Symmachiella dynata: one gene and its partner. The protein of the gene in region 2 binds, or shares a complex with, the protein of the main gene of each other region. Links are inferred from orthologs where the notes say so. Each region holds a gene or a part of one and is shown on either strand. Other genes may lie near its edges. The genes, in order: holB and dnaX.

The links.
Region 1: the proteins of dnaX (region 2) and holB are in contact, whole or in part, in a cryo-EM structure (PDB 8GIZ), measured with the Escherichia coli proteins. The link is inferred for Symmachiella dynata from one-to-one orthologs.

The regions. Positions count from the first base shown.
Region 1 is NZ_CP036276.1:1,478,484-1,493,135, forward strand. What follows is about bases 3,950-6,729. They hold holB (DNA polymerase III subunit delta'), read right to left. Parts: upstream 5,957-6,729; coding sequence 4,943-5,956; downstream 3,950-4,942. Other genes in these bases: Mal52_RS05610 (PSP1 domain-containing protein), read right to left, coding at 3,950-4,713; Mal52_RS05620 (hypothetical protein), read right to left, coding at 6,355-6,729. Also shown: Mal52_RS05595 (tetratricopeptide repeat protein), read right to left, coding at 1-878; 23S rRNA (guanosine(2251)-2'-O)-methyltransferase RlmB, read right to left, coding at 1,436-2,203; Mal52_RS29590 (hypothetical protein), read right to left, coding at 2,274-2,780; Mal52_RS05605 (Minf_1886 family protein), read right to left, coding at 3,013-3,417; more of Mal52_RS05610, read right to left, coding at 3,865-3,949; more of Mal52_RS05620, read right to left, coding at 6,730-7,332; Mal52_RS05625 (hypothetical protein), read left to right, coding at 7,668-8,216; Mal52_RS05630 (hypothetical protein), read left to right, coding at 8,303-8,812; Mal52_RS05635 (hypothetical protein), read right to left, coding at 9,270-9,824; Mal52_RS05640 (DUF1501 domain-containing protein), read right to left, coding at 9,845-11,119; Mal52_RS05645 (DUF1549 domain-containing protein), read right to left, coding at 11,287-12,897; Mal52_RS05650 (hypothetical protein), read left to right, coding at 13,117-14,358; Mal52_RS05655 (hypothetical protein), read right to left, coding at 14,406-14,652. UniProt on the Escherichia coli protein: Part of the beta sliding clamp loading complex, which hydrolyzes ATP to load the beta clamp onto primed DNA to form the DNA replication pre-initiation complex.
Region 2 is NZ_CP036276.1:5,633,594-5,648,423, reverse strand. The notes cover bases 4,222-7,179. They hold dnaX (DNA polymerase III subunit gamma/tau), read left to right. Parts: upstream 4,222-4,830; coding sequence 4,831-6,528; downstream 6,529-7,179. Other genes in these bases: recR (recombination mediator RecR), read left to right, coding at 7,089-7,179; Mal52_RS21280 (YbaB/EbfC family nucleoid-associated protein), read left to right, coding at 6,565-6,933; Mal52_RS21290 (DUF6655 family protein), read left to right, coding at 4,222-4,634. Also shown: Mal52_RS21310 (glycoside hydrolase family 20 zincin-like fold domain-containing protein), read right to left, coding at 1-1,287; Mal52_RS21305 (16S rRNA (uracil(1498)-N(3))-methyltransferase), read left to right, coding at 1,567-2,277; Mal52_RS21300 (hypothetical protein), read left to right, coding at 2,630-2,848; Mal52_RS21295 (hypothetical protein), read left to right, coding at 3,032-3,562; more of Mal52_RS21290, read left to right, coding at 3,849-4,221; more of recR, read left to right, coding at 7,180-7,688; rpoN (RNA polymerase factor sigma-54), read left to right, coding at 7,758-9,296; Mal52_RS21265 (hypothetical protein), read left to right, coding at 9,933-12,023; Mal52_RS21260 (glycosyltransferase family protein), read left to right, coding at 12,349-14,418; Mal52_RS21255 (NADPH:quinone reductase), read left to right, coding at 14,415-14,830. UniProt on the Escherichia coli protein: Part of the beta sliding clamp loading complex, which hydrolyzes ATP to load the beta clamp onto primed DNA to form the DNA replication pre-initiation complex.

The DNA of each region.
Region 1 (14,652 bases), 4.2 Mb from region 2 along the record:
GGCTTGCCGTTTGCCACCATTTTTTCACCAAGCCGTGCGATTACTTCGTCGACGGTCACTCCCGTTCTTCCAGAAGGATCATACCCCTGGTAAGGGACTTCGCGCGGGTGATCTCGGATGACCAAGATCAGGTTTTTGTAAGCCTCGACCATACTGGGGTCCAGCGCGATGGCCTCGTCAAATGCGCTGGCGGCTTGTTTCCATTCTTGTAGTTGGGCGGCACAAATTCCGGCCCACAATTTTAATTCCGCGTCATTGTCATTTTCGCTGTTTTCATCATTTTTGAGCTCATCGTTGAGTTCTTCGATGTCCTTCGCAGCGATTTTGATCAGGCTGGTTTCTCTCGTCAAAGCTCCGACATTCATGGCCACTTTAATGGAGCGGCGGCGGAGAGCTTGGTATTGTTCGGCAACTTCATCTGTCGCGGTACCCGCTTCAATCGCGGATTCCAATTTGCGCAGAGCTGCATTGATACGCTCGTGCACTTTCCGTCGGGAACCGGGGGCGGTTTGGAATTCATCAGAGGACTTGGCGTACAGCAACCAAGCTTCGTGATCTTCTGTTTCCAGTTGCAGGTACTGCCCGAGGTAACGGATCGCATCTCGGCGTTTTTGTGCAGCTTGTTTTTCCAGCTTTTCCAGTTTCTCGCCTTCGGCCGACTGCGCGGCGGTTTCGTCAGCCTTTGCCTCGTCCAACAAGCGGACGGCGCGGTCATATAGGTCGCTTGCGTTTCGGTCGACCATCACACCGTGCACGAGATGAATCACGGTCCCTGAAACCAACAGCGCAACCGCCAAGATCAAAACCAGTCGTCCATTGACACGTCCATGACGTGTCTGGTGCGAAGTCGATTCAATTCCGAGAATTTGAGTTTTCATTTGCAGTCCAACCTGGCTTGAATTTGTTGCCGACATGCGGCCGTTTTTTTGAAGGGATCTCTCTGGTGATTCGCATCATTCGAATTCGAGCGGTCCGTCAACAGTCTCTGCCCCGTTTATGACTCGTGCCCCATTGATTCTTCTTAGTACTACTGTGTGCAGTCAGAAATCGGTGGATGAGTCCCCAGCATATTTTCTGTTCAATGAAAAAAAACGTGCGAGAACCGGTTTGGCCCCTCCATTGGCCATGCGGAAATGCGTTGACATTCCGCAACATCCCATCACGATCAGGGAGTTCCACACAATGCGTGCAAACCGCATTCGCTGTTGTTCCATGCGTCCAGCCAGTATTGACGGTACGCAGGAGACGTTCCTGGCAGTTCAGGGAACATCTCTTATGGACAATGTAGCGGCCAAATCCTTGAGCGTCCTCAAGGTAACGACTCTCTGGACAATTCACAGCGCGAAATTCACCGATTTTTTCGGAGATACGGGTCATTCCCGATTTTACGCCCCTCCTGGCAGCATGCGGCAACTAGGCTGACATTCTTGCACGGTCATCGCTGACGTGTCGCTTCATACAGTACAATTCCGGCCGCGACAGCTGCGTTGAGCGAACCGATTTCTCCTTGCAGCGGAATTCGCACGAACCCGTCGCAAACCGCTTGGACCTCGGAGGAAATTCCGGTTCCCTCATTACCGATGACCAACCCGATCGGGCCGGACAAATCGTGCTTGAAAATCGGTTCGACCGCCTTTTCACTCGCTCCATAGACCAAGATTCCCTGCGTTTGCAGAAGTTGAATCATGGTCGCCACATCTGCAGATTGCACAATGGGTACGCGGTTGACTGCGCCGACGGAACTTCGCGCCACCAGACTGTTGACCGTCGCTTGGCGGTGTTTTCCAACAACGATTGCCGAAGCGCCAAACACCTCAGCCGAGCGGATCACCGCACCAAAATTGTAGGCGTCCTGCATCGCGTCTAAAATTAAATAGAGCGGGTTCTTTGCCGGATTTTGTAAGACCTCTTCGGCCGCCTTGTAAGGGAAAATCCCCATCTTGGCGAGATAACCTTGGTGGTCCTTGGTTTTGGCCAATTGGGTCAAGCGGGTAGCTGTTTCCACGATTACCGGGACATGGTGACGGTCGGCGAGGCTTTGCAATCGCGACAGTTCTTCCTCGCCCAAGCGGTCGGCCAAATGGATTTCGTGAATGGGCCATCGATTGGCTTCGAGCGTTTGCCGTACGAGGTGCCGTCCCCATAGCCAACAGCGTTGATGATTGCCCAACAACGCGTCTCGCCGTTTTTTTGCAGCTGCCACTGCGGTCCCTTTCCAAGCGATGGCTACTCTGCCAGCTGACCAGTATTGCTCTGCAGCGAGTCTCAGTTTTTTACGGTGTGAGCCGTTTGCTGATTTCGCCAAGAACGTTGTCGAGTTGCGATCGGACTTCGCTCGTGGCGGGATAAACGACGCGGCCCCGTTGGTCGTTTGTGATGGCCACAACATCGAATTCACCATTACGGCGTCTTAGGGGCATCACATAGGAGTTTCCGGTTGACAGATTGGAGATTTCAGAGAGTCCGACGACGGTGAGTTCCTTATCGGGAAATACGCCGTACATCGTTTCGGCAACACTCACGCGGCCGGTGGCTGAATCAGCGACGTTGCCGATGATTACCAAGTCCGCGTCAGCAAATTGGCGGCGGTTGAGCGTGATGGGATTGGAACTCAGCCCGGCTAAGGCCAACAGACCGGCGATCCAGACGACCCACACGGTTATGCCAACGACCAATCTTGTTTTTGAACGCGGCAAAACAGCGGATTGTTCTTCCATGACTTCCGGCGGCGACGATGCAGCGTCTTGTTTTTGAGCCGCCTGGCGGCGATGTCGTGACAACGTGCTTTCCTTCCCTGCGACGCACGATTCGAAAATTGGTGGCTGATGAGCAACTTTCGGGATCGGAAAAATATCAATTCAAGTGCTAGCGGTCGCTGCTGCGGGGTTTTTGCAACAGTGCGATCTTGCCGCAGTGGAGCCCTGGTTCGCCAAGAGGCATTGGCATTCTCATGGTGAGGCGACGCTATCTTGCCGCTGAGAAACAAGCTGCGATCTCCCAGCGGGAGCACCGTTAGTTGGGGGAGAAGGCGCGGCTGACATCGATGATGTATTGGTCGTCGAATGCTTCCTCGAAATCGAAGACGTTGCAAAAATCCTCTAAGCGATCATCGTCGGTTTTCTTCATGTCTCCGCTTTCGATCAATTCGAAGACAATTTTCCCGAAATCTTCTGTCGTATAGATTCCCCAGCTATTAAAGACAGTGCGGGCCAACATGCCGAACTGTTCTTGAGCGTATTGGCGAATGCCATTGACTAATTCCTGTCCGGAGATATGGGCCTCCGCTTCGGAATAATGGACGCCCGCCGCAGGGGGATGGCGAAACAGGTTTTGCGAATACCGCAAGGCTGGGAAAATGAACCGATACGCATTGGAATCGTAACGGCGTCTGATCGTTGTATTTGATGTCGTTGTCATGGCTTGCGTAGTACACTTCCGTTCCCGGTTTCACGGCGAGTTGTTATTGCTGTGAACTTTGGCCGGGCGATGTTTTCGGAGACTCTTTATTTACGCGAAATCCCAAGTCCGCAGACTTTCCAAACAAACGCTGTCCTTATTGCCGCTGCGACGACTGGTGCTGATGCAGGGGTTCATCACTTTGATGAATTCGAACGGCAAGTTTCGCCGATTGTCTGTGGCGGCGTGCCTGTTCATCATAACCGGACAGGGGATGCAATTTGAATGCAAATCTTGACATTTTCTTAAGATACCCTGGCAGGTACGAAGAATCCGCCTCATGGTTTTCGAGGTCCCCCGAGACCTCCAGCAGTTCCCAGACGTTCAGGTTTCAGGTTTGCAAGTCCGTTGTCTCACCTCAAACAATGACGAGGCTGCTGAGCGACTCTGCATGGATGCAGCAAACTTCTATTCGGCCGGCTTGACCGTCTCGGCCGATTTGGAGCGTTTGACGACTGTCACGATCTCACTTTCGTCAACGATAATGCGGCGTTGGTCTTCATATTGAATTAACAGTTTCCTGGCTAAGATTTCTTGCCGTAACACCTTGCCCTGTCCTTGTTTAGTGACGACCATGTTTCCGACAGCGGGCAACTCCCGGCGGATTTCCTGATACGTATCGTATTCGTACCGCAGGCAGCATTTGAGCCGTCCGCAGCGGCCGGAAATCTTTGTTGGGTCCAAAGTGGCTCGTTGAACCTTGGCCATTTTCATGGAAACCGGCGGCATCTGGGTGAGATGCGTATTGCAACAGACCGGTTTGCCGCAGTCGCCGTAGTCGGCAAGCAACTTCGCTTCATCGCGAACACCGATTTGCCGCATTTCGATCCGGGTGTGGAATTTCTTTGCCAGCGCTTTGACCAACTCCCGGAAATCGACTCGCTTTTCTGCCAAGTAGAAAAAGACGATCCGTTCTCCGCCGAGCACGTGCTCAACATCGATGAGTTCCATTTGCAGTTTGCGCTCGCGGATCATTTCCGCGCAGTCGTGGAATTCAATTCGCTCTTTTTCGTGCAACTCTCCGCTGGATTGCTCGTCCTCAAGAGTGGCAATGCGGACAATATGGCCTTTCGTTTCGGAGGAGGGCAAAAACTTAACGGCGCGTTCCGTTGCTTCGCAAAGGACCTCGCCCAATTCCATTCCCCGGTCGCTACGGACGACCACGGAATCTCCGCGGGCATAGGTTTGCGGCCCTTTTACCGAAAAGGGGGCGACGTGGCGGATTAACCCATAGCGAACGACGTAACGACTCGGCATGGTGATCTCGATAGATATGTATATGTTTCAATATGAAGCCGTCGCTGTCAGCCATGCCTCGCTTGTCCCGAGGCATTCAAGTGGCGGCGTCTATTGAAATTTGTGGAAAGGCAAAAATCCCAACGGGCATTATAGGCCCATCGCTGCGGCAATTGCCATCGTGGCAACAAATGCCGGGATTATCGGCTACTGGAGGCGTTCCGGTGGTCGGGGGAAGTGTGCTTTATGTTCAGGCAGACGTTTTTGCCGTACGGCCGATTCGGCCCAGGTCGTCGAACAGCGCTTCGATGCACAGTCCGACCGACATACTGCGATCCAAGTGCATTTGCGCAGTCACGGCGCGTTCGATGGCGGCACCGATCACTTCAGCCCGTTCCGGGTCGATTTCGGAAACCTCTGCAAGCGAGTGGCGGTAGTACTCCATGCAAAACCGGATTATCCAAGCGGCCCGTTGTCGTTGTGCCGCCGTGTCTGAACCAGCCGCTTCGATGCATTCCATGACCTGGGCAGCTGTATTCACGCTGTGAAATCGTTCTGATGCGAGTGCGGCAAACAATGTCCGCCGTTGCTCCAGAAGTTCAGCGTCTCCCAATTGCGCTGCAGTCGCCAAACTGCCGTCGCTCAGCGCGGCAATTTCAGCGGCGACCTCGGGCGAGTCGGTGATGCCGTTTGCCAAGATTAAGTCCGCCACATCCTCGGCGGTGAGGGGGGCAAAACGAATGGTTTGGCAGCGTGAGCGAATCGTAGGCAATAGCCGCTCGACATTGGTGGCGATCAGCAGGATCAATGAACCGTGCGGGGGTTCCTCCAAGGTCTTTAGAAAGGCGTTGGCAGCTGCATCGTTCATTTTGTCGGCGTCATCGATGACGGCGATTTTACGGTCGGCCGACATTGGCTTGAGGGACAAGTCGTGGCAGAGGCCTTCCTTGCCGCGATTCTCCTTAGGGCCGATAAACTGTTCGATCAGCAGTTCGCGTTTCTCCGGCAGCAGTTGCACGCGAGAAAAATCGGGGTGCGCGCCGCTAGCCATTTGTTTGCAAGACGGGCAGGTTCCGCAGGGATCCAGGTCCGTGTGGGAGTGGGTCTGACAAAAGAGCGCCTGCGCCAACGTTGTCGCGAAGGTCTGTTTGCCAACCCCTTCAGGCCCCACAAACAGATACGCCTGTCCCAGCCGGCCGCGCGATAGCGTACGGCGAAACATTTCGATCTGCTGTGTATGTCCGCGTAGTTGTTCCCAGCCCATCACCCTGCCGTCCTTCGTGACCGCAGGCCTCGCAATCGGAATTCAGAGCGAAAGGTCGCGGCGTCTGCGGTATTAAATTTCAATCGCAGAGAGTATCACGTCGAGATAGCGGGAACAACTGGCGCTGGAGTGGGACAATCGTCTGTCGTGGGGAAACAATCATCGGGTGGCAGCGATTGCCAACGGCAATGGGTCTGCCGTAGGCACAAGACGGGTGCAATTTCAGCTGTCCCGATGAATGAGACTCTGCTTGTTAACGGAGCGCGGAAATTGCGGCTTCTTGCGGGCTGTGCCCGCCCCGATTGCTGCGCCATCGCGGCCACCCTCTCCCAATTCTATGCCTATCGAATACAGGGTTGGTTGCTCTGGGAGAGAGGGGGGCATGTTGTCCGGCGGGTTTATTTCCGTGACATGTACATCGCTGGGGCATCGATGATCCAGGGGGTGGACCAGGTGCGGCCGTCGTTGGCGTTGCAGACGTCGAAGAAGTAGGTGTTGAACCGCACGCACCTGTAGTCGTGGTAGTTGTGCGAGGCGATGTGGTCGGCGGGGGTGAGGTTTTCGACGCCCGGTTTTGCGTAGTAGTGAATCCGCCCATCGGGAGTGAAGGACATTCCAATCGTCCACCAGCCGGTTTGTTTGATTTGCGGACCGGTGTAGTCGTAGCCCCGTTCATCGGCGCGAATGATGAAGTAGGCGGAGTCTTCTTTGTAGCCGCTGGTTTTGCTGTTGAATTGAATGAACATACCGGGATAGAGCGTTTCGCTTTCCGTTCCGCCGCTAAACCGGGAACGGAAACCAAAGAATCCTCGTTTACGAGAACCGCCCCGCGTGGAACGTTGTGCGAGGACACTGGCGCGAAATCCGAATGAGGTTCCGGTGCGGTTTTCCCATTTGTCGAACTCGGGGATGTAGAGTCGGACCACCACGTTGGGGGACCAGGCGACCGGTACAAATCCGCCTAAGGCATTCGTCACGTCGACCAACAGGTCGTCCTGTTGCCATTTGCGTGATGAGTAACCGGGGATGCCGGAGTTCAGCGTTTGCATCAACATCGCGCCGGTGCTGCCGGGAAGTCCGCCTGCCGGGGGCGTGACACGTTTGATGACGTCGGGCTGTCCGCGTTTGAGACTTTCAAACCATTTGTTGTTGTTGGACTTCCCAGAGGGATACCGGGTTTGTTTGTCGATGTTGCTGCTGCTCTTGGGGAAATTGTGTGTGAAGACCCATTCGGTATCTTCAAAGTCGTCACTGGCTTTCGCCTGGAAAGTGCCGGTTCCGGGGACAACTTGAGCCGACGCAGTTCCGCAAAGAACCGTAACCGTCAACGCCGAACAAAGAGTCGCCGCGAGCGACTTGGCAATCGAAATTCGCATGGTATCCATCCCAAAACTCAAATGGCGGTTATATACATTTTCCCCGAAAGAGAGCGTGGGCGCTCTCTTAGCACTCCTCTGAAATATCGGAATAGTAAACGGGAGAGCGTAAAGGATGTTTGTCGGCATAATCGTGTTTGTCGGAACCAGACGATCGTGCGCGGAAAACTTTGACATTCGCGTCCTCTGACTTAGAGGACCGCTGCGATTTCCCGATTTGCGAAACCGGAGAAAAAAGTTGTGGATTTTCAGATTGACCACTAGTAGCATGCGGATAGTGCGTTGTCCCAATGAGACCCGCCGGTTTGTTTTCGCCTCGCTTGGGGAATTATTTCATGTCGATTACGGTGCGCTGCCCGTGCGGTAAAGCCTATAAGGTGGCTGATAAACTTGCCGGCAAAAAAATCAAATGCAAGGCGTGCGAAAAGGTGTTGGCGATTCCGCGTCCGGTTGCCAAAACGAAACGGGATGGGATATCCAGCGACGACGATTCGGGGTTTTTGGACGTGGATCTGGATGCGGAGTATTCGCAGATGGCGGCGGTCAAACGCGCGCGTCCCAAACAAAGCGAATCTGAAAGCCAATTTGCCGATCCCTTCGAAAGGCGCGGTTTGGCAGCTGCCGGCCTCGATGTCTCCCAGAATAAAGAGCCTCGCTTTTTTATTCCGTCCATGCCCCGCGTTGAAAAAGTTGTCAGCAAACTGATCCCCTTGATGGGCGTCGCTTTGGGTCTGTTGATGATGTTGGGCACCTACCTGCTTTTTGTGTATTACAGATTATTCTGGCCGTTTCTAGGGGCTGCGGGCATCATTGTGGCGATCGTCAGCCTGAATTTGCTCTTCAAGGAAGAAGATGAGGTAGAAGCAGAGCCAGAGGCAGATTAACCCGCCCCAGATCAACGGCGCCTGCGCTTACCTGCCGACCTCAACCGGCAGATCCGCTCTTACTATCGTTTGGGAAGAATAGAGACATGACCATTTCCGTACCTTGCTCGTGCGGCAAGTCTTATAAAGTTGCCGACAAACTTGTCGGTAAGAAATTCAAATGCAAGGCGTGCGACAAGGTGTTGGCCATACCCCGACCGGCGGCGCGAAAGAAAGCGAAAACGGCCAAGTCGGATGAGGACTCCGATTTTTTGGACATGGATCTCGATTCCGAGTTTTCCCAGATGGCAGCTGTTGAGCGGCCGCGGTCGAACGATGACGACGATGAGTGGGACGTCACCCAGCAGCGCGATTATCGATTTGCTAACGGCGATCCGAATAGTGCGGAACCGCTTCAACGTTCTCATCAACAGGGGATGGGAGTCGAACAAACGGCGGCGATTGTGTTGGGGGTCCTGGCGATTTGCATTGGCATCGGTCTGATTGGCAGCGGGATTTACTTGCGGGTCAACCACGGTTGGCGAATCCGCGGCTTCATTGGTCTGGGGATTACGTCTCTAGTCAGCGGCGTGGGTTTTTTGGTCAAAGGGTTGTGAAGAGAACTAGGGCAGGCTCCCGCCTGCCGTGAATTACACTCGACGTGAATCGCTGAGTTGCGGCAGGCGGGAGCCTGCCCTACGGGTTAGACGTTGCTGCGATCTAGAGAATGCGCCCTCCCGGGAGGGTGGTCTTTTAGATGCGAAACTTCTCTTGGAGACTTTCCAACTTTGCCGAATCATGTGGGTGGCCGCAGTCGCAATCGTCATTGAGGTCACTATACCGGACCGCTAAGCAGACGTTACAACGGCCGCAACATCGGCAATAGGGCACTTGGCAAGTCGCGCACAAACGAACCTCTTTCGACCGTTTAGTCCCGCATCCCGGACAGCGTCCGCAACCCGGGCAGGTTTGCGTCGTTGCGGCGATCACTGTTGAGCAGCCAGGGCAATGAATCATTTTGGATGTCGACATGGGTTGAATGGGGTGGTTGATCTTTGTAGCACGTGGGTCCGCTCAACCTGAATCAGCAAAGCGGGTCCATTTGAAATAGGCGATGGTGATGGCGATCCACGTCCAATCGTCGTCGTCAGAAAAGATCATTAACGCGCTTGGCCGACAAGTCCGGACGTGGAAAGCGAAGGATCGTCGAACAGCAATGCGCGTCCATCCGAAAGTCTGTTGTACTTGTAGGAGCGGGACTTCGACGTTTCGGGTGAGCAGCGTTTCACCTGCGAACAGCAGCCTCGGTCCGCGACGTAGACGAAATTGTTCGGCTTGCCCCTGTTGGAATACCAAGTCAGTTTGAGGAGCACGCATCAAACAAAAGTCGCGTAACCGCGTTCGCCACGTCCGGTTCGATTGCGGCTTGATTTCGAAGCGCGCCGAACGCTTTTCGCCCGTTGTTGCATGTCGGATGAGATAACACGGAAATCGTTTGTCATTCGCATCGATTTCGCTCCAACATTCGAATTCCGTTCTACCGTCCCGTTCAAATCCAACGCGATCAAACCCGACGTTTGATTGCCAGCCGAGCTTGGGAGCATTGGTGACGAGGTGATAACGCTTCATGGACACATTGTGCCGCCGGACTACGTCGAAGGCAACAACAATCGTTCAATCGGCGCGCCTTCACACAGTGCCAAGGGGCGGCCGATGGGGGTGATGACTTCTTGGGCGTATTCGACGCCGAGCACGGCGAGGATGGTGGCGTATAAATCGGGGACTTCGATCGGGTCGACGGGATCTTTTTTTGCGCCGGTGGGGTCTGTTTCGCCAATCACTACGCCGCTGCGCAATCCACCGCCGCCGAGAAGTGCGGAAAAGCCAGTCGGCCAGTGGTCGCGGCCGTCGAGGGGGTTGATGTTGGGCGTGCGGCCGAATTCGCCAATGCACAAGACGACGGTCGATTCCAGTAGATCACGCTGGCGAAGATCGGTCAGCAGCATGGCCAGCGCCGGGTCGAGGATCGCCGCGTTTTCTTGGTGGCCGTCGAAGTTATTGGCGTGCGTGTCGAACCCGTCGAGCGTGACCTGCACCGCTTTGACACCGGTCTCGACCAACCGCCGCGCCATCAAGCAGCCTTGACCGAAAGAGGTCTCGCCATAAGCGGCGCGGATGGCGGCTGGTTCGTGCTGCAATTCAAAGGCCCGCAGTTGCTCGGAAGTCATCATGGTCAGCGCCCGCTTGAGGGTTTGACGATGTTGCGTGCGGTCGGCAGCAGCGGTGCGGTTTTTGCGAAACGATTGTTCGATGATATCCAAGTTCGACAACCGTCGCTGTTGCCGCTGATCATCGACGTTTGCCGTGACGTTGCTGACTTTGTCTTGCGGATTGAAAACTTTGAAGGGATCGAATTTGTCGCCGAGATATCCACCGCGACCGGGAAACGGATCGTTGCCGATCATGACATTGCGGGGGATTTCGACTCGGGCATCAGTTTGTTGTTGTGTGACTAGTGCGGCGATGGAAGGGTGGGTCACGGTCGGGTCGGGTCGGTATCCCGTTTTGAGGAAATAGGCGCCCCGTTCGTGGTCCCCTTCTTTGGAAACCAGCGAGCGGATCACGGAGAGTTCGTGGATCTGTTCGGCCGTGTGGGGAAACAAATCGGCGATATGCAAACCGGGAACCATCGTGGCCAGTGCCTTGGTCGGTCCGCCGACTTTGGTCCCGGGATGGGGGTCCCAGGTCTCGAGTTGGCTCGGTCCGCCCGCCAGCCACAGCGTGATCAGTGATTTCTCACGTTCTGGACCGCGCTTTGCAGCGGCGCGGAGATCCAACGCCGGGAGCGCAAAGGAGAGTGTGCCGGCGGCGGCGATTTTTAGAGCATCGCGACGTGACAGACAGGAGGATGCTTGGTCGGTCATGAATTTATGTCTCACAAGATGCGCCTCGTGCACTTTAGAATTTCAAAAGTTGGGTGCCACTGGCTTGGCCAGTGCGAGTTCAAATATCTGATAGACAAACAAAGCACTGGCATAGCCAGTGGCACCCCCCAGGGGGGCAACTAATACAACGGGGTAGTGAGGAGGGGCTAATGATTCCAGGAAAATTCGGTTGTGTTTAACAGGCTCCAGAATAGATCCTCGACGACTTGTTCTCGTGATTCGTCCGTGCTGTCTTGGAGTTGGGCGACGAAGTGGGCTGATTCGGGTGGTGTTGGTTTTCGCGACAGGCAAATTAAAAATGCGGTTTCGATGCATTGCTCGTCGGTGGGGGCCATCGTGGCGGTGCCGCCGACGGAGTTGAAGAGATTGCTTTCCATCAATTCGCGGACCAGGTCGCCGTTCATCAGTACAAGTCGTTGCGGAATGGTTCCGCCCCGTTCCTGTAATTCATCACTTCCCAGATCGCCGTACTCACGGATGAAATCTCCCTCGCGAATCAGACGGATGGTGCGGACGAGTAAATGCGAGTTGCGGTCGATGGTTTGCACTGATGCCGCTTGTAGTATCGCGCCGATGACTTGTTCGGGGCGCAACCGCACGAGTGGAAAGATGGCCGATTTGCTTTCGGCGGCGGCGAGTGACTTGTCGTCGCCGCCATCGATGGTCGAAGCCGCGCGGAAGGCGCGTGTGGCGGTGATGGTTTCGATCAGGTGTTTGATGCTGTAGTTCTGTGCCGCGAAATCGTCGGCAAGCAAGTCGAGCAGGTCGGGGGCATCGGTTGGGGGCGGGTCGTCGAGGTCGTCAACCGGTCTGAGGTAAGCGCGGCCAAAGAGGAGTCCCCAGACACGGTTCACAGTGGCACGGCGGAAGCGGCGGTTTTCGGGGTGTGTTAACCAGGCAGCCAATTGTCCGCGCGATGTGCCGGCGGTGGGCAACCATGTTGGTGAGAAGGGGACCGACGGTGCGACCGTACGATCTTCGAGAGTCTCTCGGTCCTGGATTGTATACTCCTGCGGTTTGTCCTCCACTCCGAAGGGGGACAATGAGACTTCTCCGAAGTGAGCGGCGAGTCCTTCGAATTGGTCTTGGGTCCAATCTCGGAAGGGATGGTCGTGGCATTGGGCGCAGTCGATGCGCTGTCCTAGAAACGCGCGGACCGTGCGGCCGGCGAGTTTATTTTCGTCGAAGTCTTCGTCGATGCGGGCAGAGGTCACAAAATTCACCGCCGGCGCGCCGGTCCACAGGCCGGTCTCGGCGATCAGGTGTCGCACCGTTTCGTCATAGGGGTGATCAGCTTGCAACCGGCTGCTGAGCCAATCGGTCAGACGGTCGCGGCGAAAAATGATAAACGGACCCTCATCGACTCCCACATAAACGCGGGCGAGGCGTTGGGCGAAATAATCGGCAAAGCGGGGATCGTCCAACAGTCGTCGCGTCCAGCGGCGCAGCTTGTCGGGTTGAGTGTCGGTTTGGAATTGGCGGATTTCTTCCAGCGAGGGAATCGTGCCGTGCAGCGCCAGCGACAGGCGTCGCAGTATCTGTAGGTCATCCGCCGGTTCGGCTGAGGCGATGTTGGCGTAGGTCCAGGATTGATTGAGATAATCGTCCACCGTCGCAACGGCTGAAGAGAGCGTGGGCGTCACGTTGGCGGGTGAGGAGCGCCGCGGCTGGCGGAGGGGATCGCGCGCGGCAGCTGCGACCAGCAGGGTCACGCCGGCGACAACAGCGATTGGAATCAGGGCGGCTCGGACTTTCATGATCGCCTCGCGCGGTGACGCGCGTTCCCAGCTTGCCGGAGAATTGCCAGACGGCTCACGTGAACCATCTGTTTTAAGGGATTCAATTTGATTATTCTCTAAAGATCGAATGCTGCAAGGCGAATAACCGATTGCCGTGCAGCCATTGAGCTATTCGAGTGGCTGCGGGAAATCTTGACGTCATTTGCGAATTCCGGCGGATCGAAAGAAAACAATCGCATGTCCGAGCATTTGCAATCCCCTCCCGACACCTCTGAGCTGCGGCTCGAACCCGTGGAATTGACCAAGTTTTACGACGAATCGTTGGTCGAGGATTCGCCCGATCCCACACCACCCGCCCGGCAGAGAGGGTTGCTGTGGGGGATGTTCGCTGCGCTCTTCCGAGCCATCCGGTTTGTATATCGCCTGATCGGGGCGGTGTTGGTGTTGGCCGTGGTTGCGGCGGTGCCGATTGTGAATTTTTGGGTGCTGGGGTATTTGTTGGATGCCCAGGGGCGAGTCGCACGGGGACGCGTGGCCGGGGGCGGAGGGTGGCGGGATGCGTTTCCTGATATCGCGTCGCTGTCACGGATCGCCTCGATCGGCGTGGGGATTTCGCTCTGTTTGTTGCCGCTGCGGCTGTTGGCGGGGCTGGCGGCCGATGCGCGTTTGATCTCCGCCGGCTCGACGGCCGATGTGGGGTTACATCGCGCGGTGATCGTGGCGGCCGTGCTGGTCGCCGTGCATATCTATTTGGCCCTCGCTCGTGGCGGCGGGTTGTCCTGCTTCTTTCGACCGCTGAAGAATCTGCGTTGGCTGCGAAAGCAAATTCGCAATGGACAGTACCTTGAGGTTGCCGATCGCGAAACACGGGCCTTCATCGCGTCGCTTCGAATTCGCGAACGGTGGTGGTTGGGGCTCCGGGGATTTCTCACCGGTTTGGCTTGGTTGATCGTGCCGACGGCTATGTTTGCCGCTGCGAACAGTTCTGAGGGGGGACTAGTTGCCGTGACCATTGCCGGGGGACTGTTGCTGATTCCGGTGCTGAGTTGGATGCCGTTGTTGCAGGCGCGGTTTGCGGCGGAGCGGCGATGGCGGGCGGCGTTTGAATTGCGGACGGTGCGGCGGATTTTTCGCCGTGCACCAATCGCGGGGACGTTGGCCGTGATCGGCACGTTGGTGTTGTCGCTGCCGTTGTACCTGGCCAAGGTAGTCCTGCCGCCGCGGGATGCGATGTGGATGGTGACGATCGTGTTCATCGTCAGCATCTGGCCGGTGAAACTACTCTCCGGCTGGGCTTACCAGCGCGGCATGAAACGCGAGACCGATGCTTGGTGGGGTCTGCGTTGGCTGGGCCGCGGCGTGATGCTGCCGTTGTTGGCCGTCTACGTCTTTTTGTTGTTGTTCACGCCCAGCTTGGGAGAGCATGGCAAATGGGTGTTGTTTGAACACCACGGATTTTTGCTGCCGGTGCCGTTTTGATGAAATCCAGAAATCAGTTTGTTGAACACTGTTTATTCCAGACAGGTTCAATTGTCGAACCAAAACACGAGACGCGTGCGTCCGTCTCCTAGTTTTGCTTCAATTTGTTCCATAACATTCACCACGATCGGGAACATCATCTCTCTTTGGTCGTCTTTCATCTCCATAATCGACAGGTCAAAGTAGTCGAGACTATCGAATATCTCGGGAAGCGTTAACCAGCTTGGCGAGTGCCAATCGGGATGCGATACTCGTTCCTTGCACACTTTCCCCGCCCCAAACACGATCCTCCAT
Region 2 (14,830 bases):
GATCAGCGCCGCCGAAGTCGTGGGGAAAATCCGGCTCCAGTTGTTCAGGCCCGGGAGCACCATCAAGGGAAAATCATGTGCCGCCAATTTGTCGACGCTGTCGTAATGTTGCTTTGGACCGTACACCCAGTCCATCAGCACGATGTCTTTGGGAATCGCGTTTAAGATCACCGACGGGTCCTTACGATTCACGATCACGTCTCCGTACATGATCATCGTTTTATCGTGATCCTTAAACAGCTTGTTCAACCGGCGGTAGTGTTGTGCATGCACCAAGCCGCGACCATCCTTCTTGACCGCCGCCTCGGTTTTGCCGAATCCCAGGTCCCACGATTCGTCTAATCCAGCATGGAAATACTTGGAATCGAAGACGTCGATCAATTCCAGAAAGCAATTCTCCAAAAATTCAAAAGCCGCATCGTCCGTAGCAAAGGAGTGCGAACCGGGATATTCGCTAAAGGGCAACACCTCAGCGTTCATCAACAAGGTCCCTTGGTTGCCCAGCATTTCGAAGATGGGGATCAACTCGATGTGATACTGCTTGGCATACGCTTCCAGTTCGTTGATTTGATCCGCATCGAAAGCACCGCGACCGACGCCAATTGAGGGATATTTCTTGAAGCGGTAGTTGTCTTCCAAATAGATGAAGTAGGTATTCATCTTATATTGGGCGATGAAGCGGATGATCGCTTTGTAATTCTCCATCGTCGAGGCTTGTCCGTAAGCGGTCTCCTCCTGCACACCTCGCATTTTTAGGTGCGGCCAATCGTGAATCCGCACCGCCGGCAATGGCTTCTTCGCTCCTTGGACCTGCGCGATTTGCCGTAGACTCATCGTGCCGTACAACAGTCCCGGTTCATTTTCCGCAGCGATCACGATTCCCTGGTCGCTAATTCCCAGGACATACCCTTGCTCTTTTGTCTTGGCTGAAAACGACAAGCCGTGTTCCTGCATCAACTTGTTGACGAGTTGATTCGTACCCGGTTTGCCGATCACGATGCTATTTGGGCGAGACGTGTCCGGTGCGCCCAGCGGCAGTTGGAAGCCGTAGATCTCCTGGAGCGCAGTTCGCAAATCCTCGGCCGCGAACCGTTCCGCGTCGGTGGCGTCTTTGCCGAGCACCACTTGGGTTTCGCGGTTGATCGTAAAACTGCCGTTTTGCGATTCGACTTTTTGCGGCGTGGGGAGAATGCCGAAATTCTCTGCGGCGTGCGTCCGACCTGCGGCGGTCAGACCGATCACGAGTGTGATCCACACAACCCATTTTTGCGGCGACCTGTTACGCATCTGATGACCTCAGGAGTTGGAACGTCATGTTTCGCACGCAGCGTCGACGGGAGGAAACGACCTACCATACCCCACTCGACTGTCGCATCCAACCGAACAGACGTGCGTAGCGTGTGGAATACACAAACATATTAGCGCAGCCGCCATTTCTCCGCTCAGATCGCATGGAAATCGGGCGAACGTTGACTCGAAATGTGGCACTTGTCACGATTGACCGGTCGGCAATGCGATTCACGCGATCACTGTAAATAGTGTTTCTCTCATTTTGAAAACGAACCCGTGACACATCCCCGGTTTTATCTTCCCGCCAATTTGAACGGTCCGACGGCTGAATTGCTCGGTCCCGAAGCGCACCACTTGCACAATGTGCTGCGGTTGCAGCCGGGCGATGAGATTGAGCTGTTTGATGGCGATGGAACCGAAGCGACGGCGCGGGTCGAGTCGGCGAGCAAAAAACGAGTTGAGGTCTCGATCCTCTCGCGACAACCGGGAGCGGCGGAACTGCCGGCGCCTTTGATCCTGGCCACAGCTGTTCCCAAGGGGGACCGTTTTCGCTGGTTGGTGGAAAAGGCGACCGAATTGGGCGTGACGCGTTTGGTCCCTTTGCAAACCGAACGGAGCGTTGTTGATCCACGGGCGACGAAGTTGGAGAAAATGCGAGCGGCGGTCATCGCCGCCTCAAAACAATGTCGCCGCGCGCGATTGATGGAAATTACTCCACTCCAAAACTGGGCGGAGTTTTTAACATCGCTTCCCGCAGGCGATCCGTTGCTCATCGCTCATCCCGGCGGCACAGCATGGCGCGCGGATTGGGTGGCGGGTGAGCGGCCGACGACGATCTGCATTGGACCCGAAGGGGGCTTCTCCGAGGCTGAGATTTCACATGCGAATGCGCGCGCAACTTTGGTTGATCTCGGCCCGCGCATCTTGCGCATCGAAACTGCGGCATTGGCGCTGGTCGCGCTGTGCGGTGCGTCGCTGCGATCTTAAACCACGTCCTCACAACGCGCGGATCTCGCCGAATGGATCGCTCGACCGGCAGAAGATGCCGAACGGACCGTGATTTGTCCATCACGATTCGCCGAATCTCCCCATGAAGGCTATCGGGAATAATCGGACTATTCGTCAGAATTGACTGAAGTGACGCCGCCACGGTTCCGATAATACCATTGGCTGTCCGGAAAACCGGACTTCAGCCCGCGCAACAGCGATGCAAATCTTTTGAGTTTCTAGATGGATCTGGAACTCAAACCCGCATCGCAAAACGGCGCGTCGCCCGCAAGGGCGGTGGGGGGAAACGGATTAACAAAACCTCACAGTTGTCATGGAAAGACATTGAGATATGCGTCATCGACTGAGATTATTTACTGGTGAAGACGAAGGTACCGCCGTCGCCGAGCCAGGCATGACCGTCAAGTTGAGCGAGATCACCCATATCCTGGCTGAAGCTGTCCAAGCCGACCGCGCTTGGTTGCACGACTTCGACAACGACGAAGTCCAAATCTCCGCCGACTTATACGATGTCCTTTCCGCCTATTGGAATCTCCGCCCCAGCGCCTAATCGTCTCTTGATAAAGATAGGTGCCACCGGCGGCTTGTCCGCCAGTGCAAACGGACCCCGGGTGCAAACACGAATCGGCAGCCAGCCGTCAGTGTGACCCGGTCTCGACTGTTGTTAGAGATGGCAGCGGGCTGTGCGAGCCATTGGCTTTCCATTGCATTTTCCGCCTCTGGAGATGGTCGAGTGACACCGAAATTGTGGAATGTGGCACTCGTCGGCGGCGGATTGCTGCTGATCTTCGCCGGTATACAACAGTGGCGAACCAACCAGCAGCCCACGTACGTCGTCACGGAATTTCTTGAAGCGATCAAATCCAACGATCGTCCCACGGTTCTCCGTTTGATGACCCCCGAATTGCGCGAGCAGGTAGCGGTCGTGGCGGACGATTACGCATCGGCTTGGGCCCCGCCGCCGGCAAACGCTAGCGGAAACGGCGAGTTGACGTTTGATCTCAAATCGGTCCGCGTGCAAGGGGACACCGCCACCGCCGATTCGGTCTTTCGGCATGCCGGGATGCCGTTTGTCAATTCGCAAATCGAATTGCACCGCTCACCGACCGGATTGTGGAAAGTCGCCCGCGTCGACAATCGCGTCAACTTGGCTTGGAAAATGTTGGAAAACCAGCAGTTGACCGTCGAATTGCGGAATGCTCTGAAGGATCTTCCCGGCGCGCAAGTCGCCGAAGAACCCCAACCGCAACGCCGTTGGGAGTGATTGCCGCCGGCAATTGCCAATTCACTTGCGAATGCTGGTGGAGCAGACCGCTCGCTAATTTGTTGTTACCCCTTAGCAACTCAGCAGCGCGAACCGGTAGTTGCCTCGCAGCAGCGCAATCTGCCAATCGAGATGATCTTAAGTTGACGTTTCTTGGTTGATCGCTATTGACCGAGCCTGCGAAATGGCGAAAATCCGCCCTCTCTCCTCTCAACTTTCGTATCGATCATCTCTACACTTCTCTCAAAAACGGCGGCGAACTCTGCGCCGGCGCGAGCATTACGTTATGAATCAACCAACTCAAATTGTTTCTCTTGTCTTTCTTGCGGCTTGCTTGGGCGGATGTGGCACAACGCGGTGGTCCGATACCCCCCGTACCGCCACTGAACAACGCCTGATTTCCAATGCGATCGACGAATCGGTCAATAGTATCGACGTCAGTCCGCTAGCCCATCAAAAAGTCTTCTTCGACACCAGCAACATCGACGACAGTGTGCAACAAAAATACTTGATCAGTAGTTTGAAATATCACTTGCTGAGAAATGGTTGCTACGTGTTGGAGAAAAAAGAAGAAGCAGACTACGTTGTCGAAGCCCGCGCCGGTGTCATCGGGACGGATCACCACGACCTGTTAATCGGTATCCCCGAGTCATCGCTCGGAGCGGGCATCCCCGGCATGCCGGCGTCGCTGCCGGAAATGGCTTTGTACAAAAAAACCAACCAACTGGGTGAAGCAAAAATCGGACTGTTTGCTTATCACCGCACCGACGGCAACCTCGTCTGGAGTTCCGATACTAAAATCTCCAACAAGCTGGCCAAAAGCGTTTGGGCCATGGGCATCGGTCCTATGCAGCGCGATGGAACAGATGGTCCCATCCGCTGGGCGGGCGAAGCTCCTCCGCAGTTGCCCAAGCTAGCGATGCCCGCGCTTTCGGTCCCCCAATTCGCACGCAAGGATAAGCCGGAAACGCCTGAATACGAAATGCCGGAATTGGCGCCGCCCCCCTCTGAGCTGGATTCTGGAAAAGTTTCCATCCAGCCGGCCGGGAATGAAATTCCTGTTCTCAAATAAACCTGTTCGCATAGAAAACCGAGCGGTCCTAAAAATTCTAACGGCGCGGTATCCACGAGATTCCGCGCCGTTTTTCTGATTATTTCTGCCGCGACGTTGCTTGCGACGACGGGAATGCGACAATAAGGACGGACCGGGCACTGCAGTCGTGCCGGTTAACCTTTGAACCATTTCGTATCTCCCGTATGTCGTGACGATGCAAACACCCAATACCGAATACACAGTCCTGGCCCGTCGTTTTCGTCCGCAGACTTTCGACGAAGTTGTCGGCCAAGGCATGGTGGCACAGGCCCTGCGCAATGCCATTTCCAGTAGCCGTGTTGCGCACGCCTATTTGTTTACAGGCGCACGTGGCGTCGGCAAGACGTCGACGGCGCGGATTTTGGCCAAATCGCTCAACTGCCCAAACGTACAAGACGGCGACCCTTGCAATACCTGCGAAATCTGCCTGGGCATCTCCGCCGGGACCGACGTCGATGTGCTGGAAATCGATGGAGCGTCGAACCGCGGCATCGAGGATATCCGGTCGTTGCGGGCGAATGTGAACGTGAAATCGATGCGGACCCGTTATAAGGTCTACATCATCGACGAAGTCCACATGCTCACGCGGGAGGCGTTTAACGCACTGCTTAAGACGCTGGAAGAGCCGCCGCCGACCGTTAAATTCATCTTCTGCACGACCGAACCCAACAAGCTACCCGACACGATTCTCTCACGCTGCCAGCGGTTTGACTTTGGGACGATCGACACACCCAACATCAGCGTACGGCTCAAACAGATTGCCGAGGCCGAGGGGATTGCGGTTGAAGATGCCGCCGTCGAATTGATCGCACGTCGCGCGGCCGGGTCGATGCGGGACAGCCAATCGTTGTTCGACCAACTACTCGCCTTCGGCGGCGATCCGATTACCCCGGCCGACGTGCATCGTCTGTTTGGCACGGCCGACGATCAGCGGTTGGTGGAATTGTTTGAAGCAGTAATTTCCGGCGAGAAGGGAGCAGCGCTCCAGGCGTTCGACGCAGCCTTGGAAGAGGGGATTCAACTCGGTGAAGTCACGACGCAGTTGTTGGACTATCTTCGTGATCTGATGGTTTTAGCATCTGGGGCGGAGCAGGTCCGGCTCAGTTCGGTCTCCCCCGAATTGCGTCCCCAACTGATTGAACAGGCCAAACGGTGGGGCTTGGAGACCATCGTGGCTGCGATGGAGATCCTTTCGGAAGCCAAAGGCCGCATGCAGCGAGTCGCCTACGGACGCGCCTTGGCTGAATTGGCGCTGGTGCGGATGTCATTACTACAACACCTACACGACCTATCCGACCTAATCCGTCAGGTCAAATCGGGTGCGGTCAATCTCCCCGCCACGAATGGCGCAGCACCAACGCGGCAGCCACCGGCAGCGAATCGAACATCCGCGCCCCCACCTCAAAAAAAAATGGCCCCCCTCCCCACTGAGACTCCTTCAGCTGCGATTCCCGATCCAGAAACACGGCCAACGATCGATTTTCAAACAGGTTCGGAAGAGGAAATATGGGCGGAAGTCCTTACGAGGGTTCCGGATATGGTGAAAACCAATGTGCAACGGTCCTCGGGAATAGCAATTATCGGGCCAAACGCACTGGAAATATCCTTCCCTAAGAGCTATCATTTCAATCTCGAGTACTGCCAACGCCGCGACCAGATGGGGCGGTTGGAGGCTGCACTCGAAGAAGTTGTCGGGCGAAAGGTGGGAATTACCCTGAAATTGGCGGATGACCCATCCCCAGCCTCAATACCGGACGAGGAGAAGGCGTCACCAACAGGCACCAAACATCGGATTGATCCCGAAAATGATCCTTTGGTGAGGAAAGCCATGACCGTGTTCAATGCGACGGTGGTGAAGGTCGAAGAGCGTTGACCGCGGCACCTGATCAATGTGAAGGAAGCGAGTCCAATGTTAAAAGGTTTGGGAAACATAGCGTCGTTGATGAAAAACGCGCAGGAAATGCAATCGCGCATGAGCGCCATGCAAGAGAATCTGGGTAAAATCCGCGCCGAGGGAACTGCCGGTGGCGGGATGGTGACCGTGGAAGTCACTGGGAAACAACAAATCGTCAACTGTAAGATTGAACAATCGCTGATTGACGATGGCGACCGCGAAATGCTGGAAGACCTCATCGTGGCTGCCACAAATCAGGCGCTGAAAAAGGTGCAAGAAGCAACCGCGACCGAGATGGCCGGACTAACCGGTGATATGAATCTTCCCGGACTGGGTGACGCACTGTCGCAACTCGGTTTGGGGGGTGGAAATTCAGCGACTTAGTCCGCCATGGCGGCGATTGTTCAACCGCGTGAGATTCTTCCACATCCATGGTGTTCGGAAAACGCTCTCCGAGACTGCCGGTGGCTCGGATCAACGGCGCGGGTTTTAGGGATCGGCTCAGCTGGGGCCATTGGCCAGGGAATAATGGTGCGATTGTGAATCCGTATGGACCGGCGGTCGAAAACTTGATCGATCAATTCCAAGCCTTGCCTGGCATCGGCCGCAAATCGGCTGAGAGGTTGGCGCATTACATTTTGCAATGTTCCCCTGACGATGCCCTGCAACTGTCGCGCGCCATTGAGCAGGTCAAACAGACCGTGCGTCCCTGTTCCGTTTGTTTCAATTTAACGGATGAAGAGACTTGTAGCATCTGTTCTGATTCGCGGCGCGATCCCCAAGTGGTTTGTGTGGTGGAACTGCCTCGTGACTTGATGGCTGTCGAGGCTGCTGGCGTATTCGGCGGCCGCTACCACGTCCTGCAAGGCCGGATTTCTCCCTTGGAAGGAGTCGGGCCGGAACAACTAACCGTTGATGCTCTGATTCGTCGCGTGAAAGATACACCTGTAACGGAAATCGTGATGGCCACGAATCCTACACTCGAAGGGGACGGGACAGCTTTGTACCTCAGTAACGTTCTCGATGGCCTGCCGGTCAAAATCACTCGCCTGGCGCGGGGGATTGCCGCAGGAAGCGTGCTAGAGTTCTCTAACCGCGAAGTCCTGGCTGATGCCATGCGGGGCCGACAGCCTTTTTAATTTCATCGTCTTAAGTCAACGCCAACCACGGAAAACTTTGAGTTCGTCCCTCGCCGAAGCGATTCCAACATGCAACTGAATATTTCGCAACAGATGAAGATGAGCCAGCAAATGAAGCTGGCCCCGCGGATGATTCAGTCCATGGAAATCCTGCAGTTGCCGGTCATGGCGCTCAAGGAACGCATCGATCAAGAACTCTCCGAGAACATCTTGCTCGAGCAGGCGGTGCCCGACACCGCTGCCGACATGTCGGATTCCGAATTGCAGTTCGAACGGGACCGCGACCGCGACGACCGCGAGTCCGCCGACTTCGAACGCAAGGAACTCGTTGTCGACAACGACAAAAACAACGAAGCCGACTTCGAACGCTTGATGGAAATGTCGAAAGAATGGCCCGACCATTTTTCCTCGACCAACCCCTCAGCAAATCGAATCGACGATCTCAGCAGTAGCAAGCACGACACGATCACCAATATCGAGTCGCGCCCCGAATCGCTGCAAGAAAACCTGTTGGAGCAGTTCCACTTTTTTAATTGCTCTCCGGCTGTTCGCGAATTCGGCGAGTTCTTGATTCAAAATCTCGACGACAACGGCCGGTTGCCGGTCAACCCCCGCGGCACGCCGATCGTCGGGCAAAACGGCGCGCCGCACGATTCGCTGCAGGAGATGATCGAAGTCTACAGCGTGCGGATTTCTCCCGATGATGCGCAAACCGCGCTCTCATTGATTCAAAAACTCGAACCACGCGGAGTCGGCGCGCGGGATCTAAAAGAATGCCTGCTGCTGCAAATCGACGATGACACGCCTTACCGCGATGTGTTGATCGCCTTAATTACCTCGCATCTCGACGACCTGTATCAAAACCGGCTCCCGGTGATCGAACGGAAGACCGGCTATTCTCTGGATGTGATCAAAGAAGCTTGTGAGCAACTGAAGCATCTCAATCCTTGGCCTGGACGCGGCTTCGACGCTGCCCCCGCGCAAAGCATTGTGCCGGATGTCTACATCGAAAAAGATGACGACGGAAAATACACCATCCGACTGGAACGCGAATACACGCCCAACCTGACGATCAGCCGCAAGTACCAAGAACTACTCGCCGGCGATGCTGATGCGGCGACCAAGGAATACGTCAAACGCAAAATCAACGCGGCCCGCTGGATTATCGACGCTGTCGAGCAACGTTACTCCACGCTCAAACGCGTTTCGCAGGCCATTGTCGATCACCAGACGGAATTCCTCGACAAAGGCCCGGAGTATATTGTCCCGCTCAAAATGGAGCAGATTGCCGACGTGGTCGGCGTGCACGTCACGACCGTCTCTCGCGCCGTCGACGACAAATACATCCAAACCCCCCGTTCGATCATCCCACTCAAACGGTTCTTCGGCGGCGGAACGACGAACGCCGAAGGTGAGGAAGTCGCCTGGGATGTGATCCGCATCAAATTGCGTGAGATCGTCGACGCCGAAGACAAAAGCCGCCCGCTCAGCGACGACGCCCTGGTCGATGAATTAGCCAAACATGGCTACAAACTCGCCCGCCGCACGATCACCAAGTACCGCAAGGCAATGGACATCCCTTCGTCTAGACAGCGCCGCGAATACTAATTCTCGCTGGGATGCTGGTCTACTGTCGTTTGCAAAAAAAAACCTCACGCAAAGTCGCAAAGCTCGCAAAGAGATTTGCGATGTCAATGCGGTTAGCAGCGGTTTGATTCGCTCGAGCGCTATCTACTAAAGCAACTTTCGTTCAAAAACGATATCCGCGCCACGCAGCGTTCATTTCTGAATCGGTTTGTCCCGGTCCCTTCTTTGCACTGCAAACGGTCAAAGTTTGCGCGCCACACGCGCTGTGAAATCTTCCACCAATTCAATCCCCTTTTATTTTGTATCAAAAATTACACCGGTACGTGGTCTGGCACGGAACGCACAATGCGACGGCAAGCCGTCGGTTTGGGATGTTGCGGTTTCACACCCGTTAATCTGTGTTTTATCCGTGTTCAATCTGTGGCTAAGGAAATATCGCCCCGGTTGAGTCGCGGCCACAGGCTGCGCTCAGGCCTTGGCGGCTTTGCGTGAGTCTTTCTTTTCTGCAAATGGGAATACGTGCATCACGGCTTGATTCATGGGAACGTTACTCGTTTGATTTCCCGTTGCAATCTCATTAGGTTTGATAGGGAGGCGGTCCGCGCGTTGGCGGTGGAATTGGCCTGTGCTTGATGTCCCCCTGATGAGGATCCTACGTTGCAAACGACCCAATCCCTGTGGCAAAAATATGCCGTGCTGTTTCTCACCCTGTTGGCAGTTGTGGCTATTGCAAGTGCCGCAGTTGCTGCTGAGGAGAGCGTCGAGGAACAGATTCTGTTGGAGGACGGTTTCGCTGATCTGAAACCGGGGCAATTCTCCAGTCTGGTCGGCGCGCACACCGAATACCATTATCTGCCCGATAGTGCTCCCAAAGGGCATTGGAGCGTCACCTCTTTCACCTCGCGCATCAGTTCCCAGCGGGCGTGGAAGGTCTTTGAGCAGGACGGCGAAGCGGTTTTGGCCCAAATCTACGACAACGTCAAAACCAAGCATGCCCATCCCATGGTTGTTGCCGGTGACGAAGCTTGGCGGGATTATGCTTGCGAAGTCCGCTTTGTGCCCGAATCGGATCGCGACCAAAGCGGCGTCGTGTTTCGCTATCGCAATGATCGCTGTTATTACTTTTTCGGCGTCGATGGCGATCAGGCGATTCTGAAAATGGTCCGGCACGCGACCGCCTACCGCAAACCGTACGAAAAAATCCTTGCGTCCGAAAAATTTGACTGGAAACCGGGAGAACCACTCGTCGCCCGCATTCAAGTCGATGGTGAAAACATCAAAGCCCAATTTGTTGATAGCCCAACACTGACCGCGACCGATGCGACCTATGAATCCGGCAAGATCGGTTTGATGGCAGATGTGCCAACCCGTTTCCATCAGGTCAAAGTCACGACCACGGCAAATGAGCTGCAGCGCGTCGAAGACGCCATCGCCCAGCGCGAAGCGGAATTGCAAAAACTGCAGGCAGCGAATCCGCAACCGGTGGTCTGGAAGAAAATCCAAACCGAAGAATTCGGCGTTGGCCGCAATCTCCGTTTCGGCGACCTCAACAACGACGGTCAGGTCGACGTGTTGTTTGGACAAGTGCGGCATCATGGTCCCAAGGATCGCAACAGCGAATTGAGTTGTCTGACCGCCATGACGTTAGACGGTGAACAACTGTGGCAAGTTGGCGAACCCGATCCCTGGAAGGACCACCTCACCAACGATGTTGGATTTCAAATTCACGACCTGGATGGCGACGGCAAAGCTGAAGTCATTTACTGCATGAACATGGAAATCATCGTCGCCGACGGTACCACTGGAAAAACGCTCTACAAAGCCCCCACGCCAAAAACGCCGGCGACCACGAAGGCCCCCTACGACAAGTTTCCCCGCATTTTAGGCGATTCGCTCTACTTTTGCGATTTGCGGGGCACGGGCCACGACAGCGACATCATCATCAAAGACCGCTACCGGCATTTTTGGGCGCTGAATGATCGTTTAGAAATCATGTGGAGCGGAGAATGCAACACCGGGCATTATCCCATTGCCTACGACGTCGACGGAGATGGCCGCGATGAATTGGCCATCGGCTATAACCTATTCGATGGCGATGGCAAGCATCTGTGGTCATTGGACCACAAAGTCAAAGACCATGCCGACGGGATCGCCGTTGTTCGCTTCGGTGGTCCGGACGATGAGCCGCGGATCCTGTGTGCCGCTAGCGACGAAGGCATGTTCTTCGCCGACATGCAAGGTAACATCATCAAGCACCATTACCTCGGACACGTGCAAAACCCGGTCGTCGGCGATTTTCGCACCGACATGCCCGGCTTAGAAGCGGTCTCGATTAATTATTGGGGCAATCAGGGTATCGTGCATTACTATGATGCTCGCGGTGACATTTACAAAGACATCGAACCGTGCCAACACGGCAGTATGTGTTTACCGATCAATTGGACCGGTCAGCCTCCGGAATTTTTCGTCCTCTCACCCAACGTCCGCGAAGGCGGAATGTGGGACGGTTGGGGCCGCCGCGTTGTCAGGTTTCCCAACGACGGTCATCCCGACATGTGCAATGCGGTCTTGGATATCACTGGCGATTGCCGCGATGAAATCGTCGTCTGGGGTCCCAACGAACTGTGGGTCTACACACAAAGCAACAACCCACTCCCCGGAAAACTGTATAAGCCAACGCGTAATCCGCTCTACAATTATTCGAATTACCAAACAACAATCTCATTACCCGGCTGGTCTGAAAAATAGCGTAGCGGCGAAGAATACGCCTCATAACTTGGTGACAAGCCAGAACAAAAAGCGTCCCGGGAGGGCGAGGCTCCCGCCGAGCCGCGCGCGACCAATTCGTATTATTCGTCAAAAGATTTCGCAAATCACGCCCAATGAACCAATGCGGCTCAGCAGGAGCTTCGCCCTCCCGGAACGCGTCATGAGTAGGAGTCACTCGTGCTCGGTCGTGGGTCAGTGAATCACTCTAGCTTGGTTGCGGCAGGGCGGTGCTGAGTTAAAATCAGTTTGTCAGTGCGGGGATGTCTCCGCCCATGAAATCTGTCCCCTCGCATCGGCCCGCATCGTGCAAAAAAACTCTCCTCCGGAATCCTCCGAGGTTCGCAGCCTATTTTACGTCACGCTGACTGCAGTGGCGCTCACCGTGCTGTTCTGGCTGCCGCTTTGGGAAGGGGGTGGGTTGATCGGGGGGGATACGTATTCCTACTTCTTCCCGCAAAAAACCTTCTTCGCCGACAGCCTCGCTGCGGGCGAACTGGCCGCCTGGAACAATCGCACCGGCTTTGGTTATCCGGCCATCGCCGAAAGCCAAACCGGCGTGCTCTATCCGCCCAACCAGGTGTTCTATCGCATCTTTGAGGCCAACGGCGCTTACGTTGCTAACCAGATTTTGCATTACGTATTGGCGTTTATTTTTACGTGGTTGTACGCTCGTGCCATTGGCCTGCGCGCGCTGGCAGCGGTGTTGGTCGCGCTGGTTTATACCTACGGCTGGTTTCCACCGCGAATGTGTTTGGAATGGGCGATCATCGGCGGAACGTGGCTTCCCGCCTCGCTGTGGGCGGCGGAGTCGTTTCTGCAATCGCGGCGGTGGCTATGGCTGTTTGTACTGTCGTTGACGCTGGCGCTGTCGATGTTGGCGGGGCATTTCAATTTGGCGTTCATCACGCAATTGGTGCTGCTGGCCTACATCCCATTGCGCTTGTGGTTCACGGCGGCCAGTCTTCCCGAAGAGACACGCGCCCTGCGTAGCCGCTGTGCAACCGGTTTGCTGACCGCCATGGTCTTAGGATTCTCACTCGCCGCCATTCAATTAGCCCCCACCTGGGAACTCCGTGGCCGCAGCCAGCGCAGCGCGTCGGCGAACACCGGTTACGGACATATGCCGGTCTGGTATTGGTCGCAGGTTGTGATGCCTTGGAAATGGTACCGCGCGGACGTTGATCTCGATCGCGTGCTAAATGAAAACCTGCCACCCGACTCAGCGATGACTAACAAAGTCGAAGCACATTTGTATTTCGGTCTCGCCCCGTTGGTAGTGGTGTTAGCGGGCATTGTCTTTTTGCGGCGGAAATTGTTTTCGCGACACATCATCTTCTGGATCGGGCTGGGTATTGCGGCATTGCTGTATACCCCGGGATGGTTGTTGCCGGTTACGCAATATCTGCCGGGGTTCAGTTTCTTTATGGGACCGGGACGCTATGGCATTGTCGTGACACTGGCATTCGCATTGCTCGCTGGGACCGCGCTCGATGCGATTTGCCAGCGCATGAATCTGCTGGGACGGTGGGTGCTGGTGGCGGTTGTGTTTGCAGCGACGACGGCCGATTTGTGGTACGTCAGCCGCGCTGTCACCAATGTTGTCATGCTGTCCGACGCTCCGCTGCGGCACGTCGACGAAAGTCCCGTTGCGCAGAAATTAGCCGAATTCACGGGTCCGACGCGTCTCTATGCACCGGGGGCGAATCTGACCAACATCCTCGGCACGGCGTCGTATCCCGTCTACTTGGGTTTGGGGCCGGCGGAGTATTTTGACGAGTCGTTGTCGCTGCCCGCTCCGTTTCCGTTGGACGCTCCGCCTCCAGCCGATCAATTGGCGGCCGTACAGCAAGCGGGGGTTACGCATGTTTTAAGTGGGCAGTCGTTGGAGTCCTTGGGTTGGCCGATGCGGTTGTTGTGGTATGGAGTCGATCCGTTTCTGCATCGCGCCTGGGCCCGCTCTCCGAATGATCCGTTGTTTCTTTATGAACTCAGCGAGACGCGCGGGCGAGCGTATTGGGAATCGCCATCGCCGGAGGCAACGGTTGAAATCGAAACCTATCGCCCCAGTCACATCGTCATCCGCGCCGCATCCAAAGATGGCGGGATGTTGGTGTTAACAGATTTGGAATATCCCGGATGGCAAGTCGACATCGATGGCAAACCTGCAGCAGCGACCACGGCGGCGGGACTCTATCGTGGCGTTGAGGTCCCGCCCGGAACGCACACGGTCACATGGAATTACCGCCCCGTCTCTTTATACTGGGGGGCGGCCATCACGGTGGCGACGCTGCTGCTCTGGGCCATCGTCGGCCATCTGCGATATTGGCACCCCGGTCGATTCAACTACTTTGAAAAACAAAGCGAGACGCCATGAAAGCGGCATTCATCACATCCACCGGCAGCCCCGATTGCATTCAATACGGGGACCAGCCGCAACCGCAGCCGACCGACAATCAGGTCTTGGTCAAAGTCGCCGCTGTCGCCGTCAATCCGATCGATACCTACATCCGTAGCGGCATGATTGCCTTGCCGCTTGAGTTTCCCTACATCATCGGTTGCGATCTGGCGGGAGAGGTCGAAGCGGTCGGGCAGGGGGTGACGCGATTCAAAGTCGGCGATCGCGTGTGGGGCAGCAATCAAGGATTGATCGGCCGCCCGGGGACATTCGCCGAATATGCCGCCGTCGATGAGCAATGGTTGTATCCCACACCCGCCGGCCAAAGCGACGAAGCCGCCGCCGCCGGGGCGCTGGTGGGCATCACCGCGCACTTGGGACTGTTCCGCAG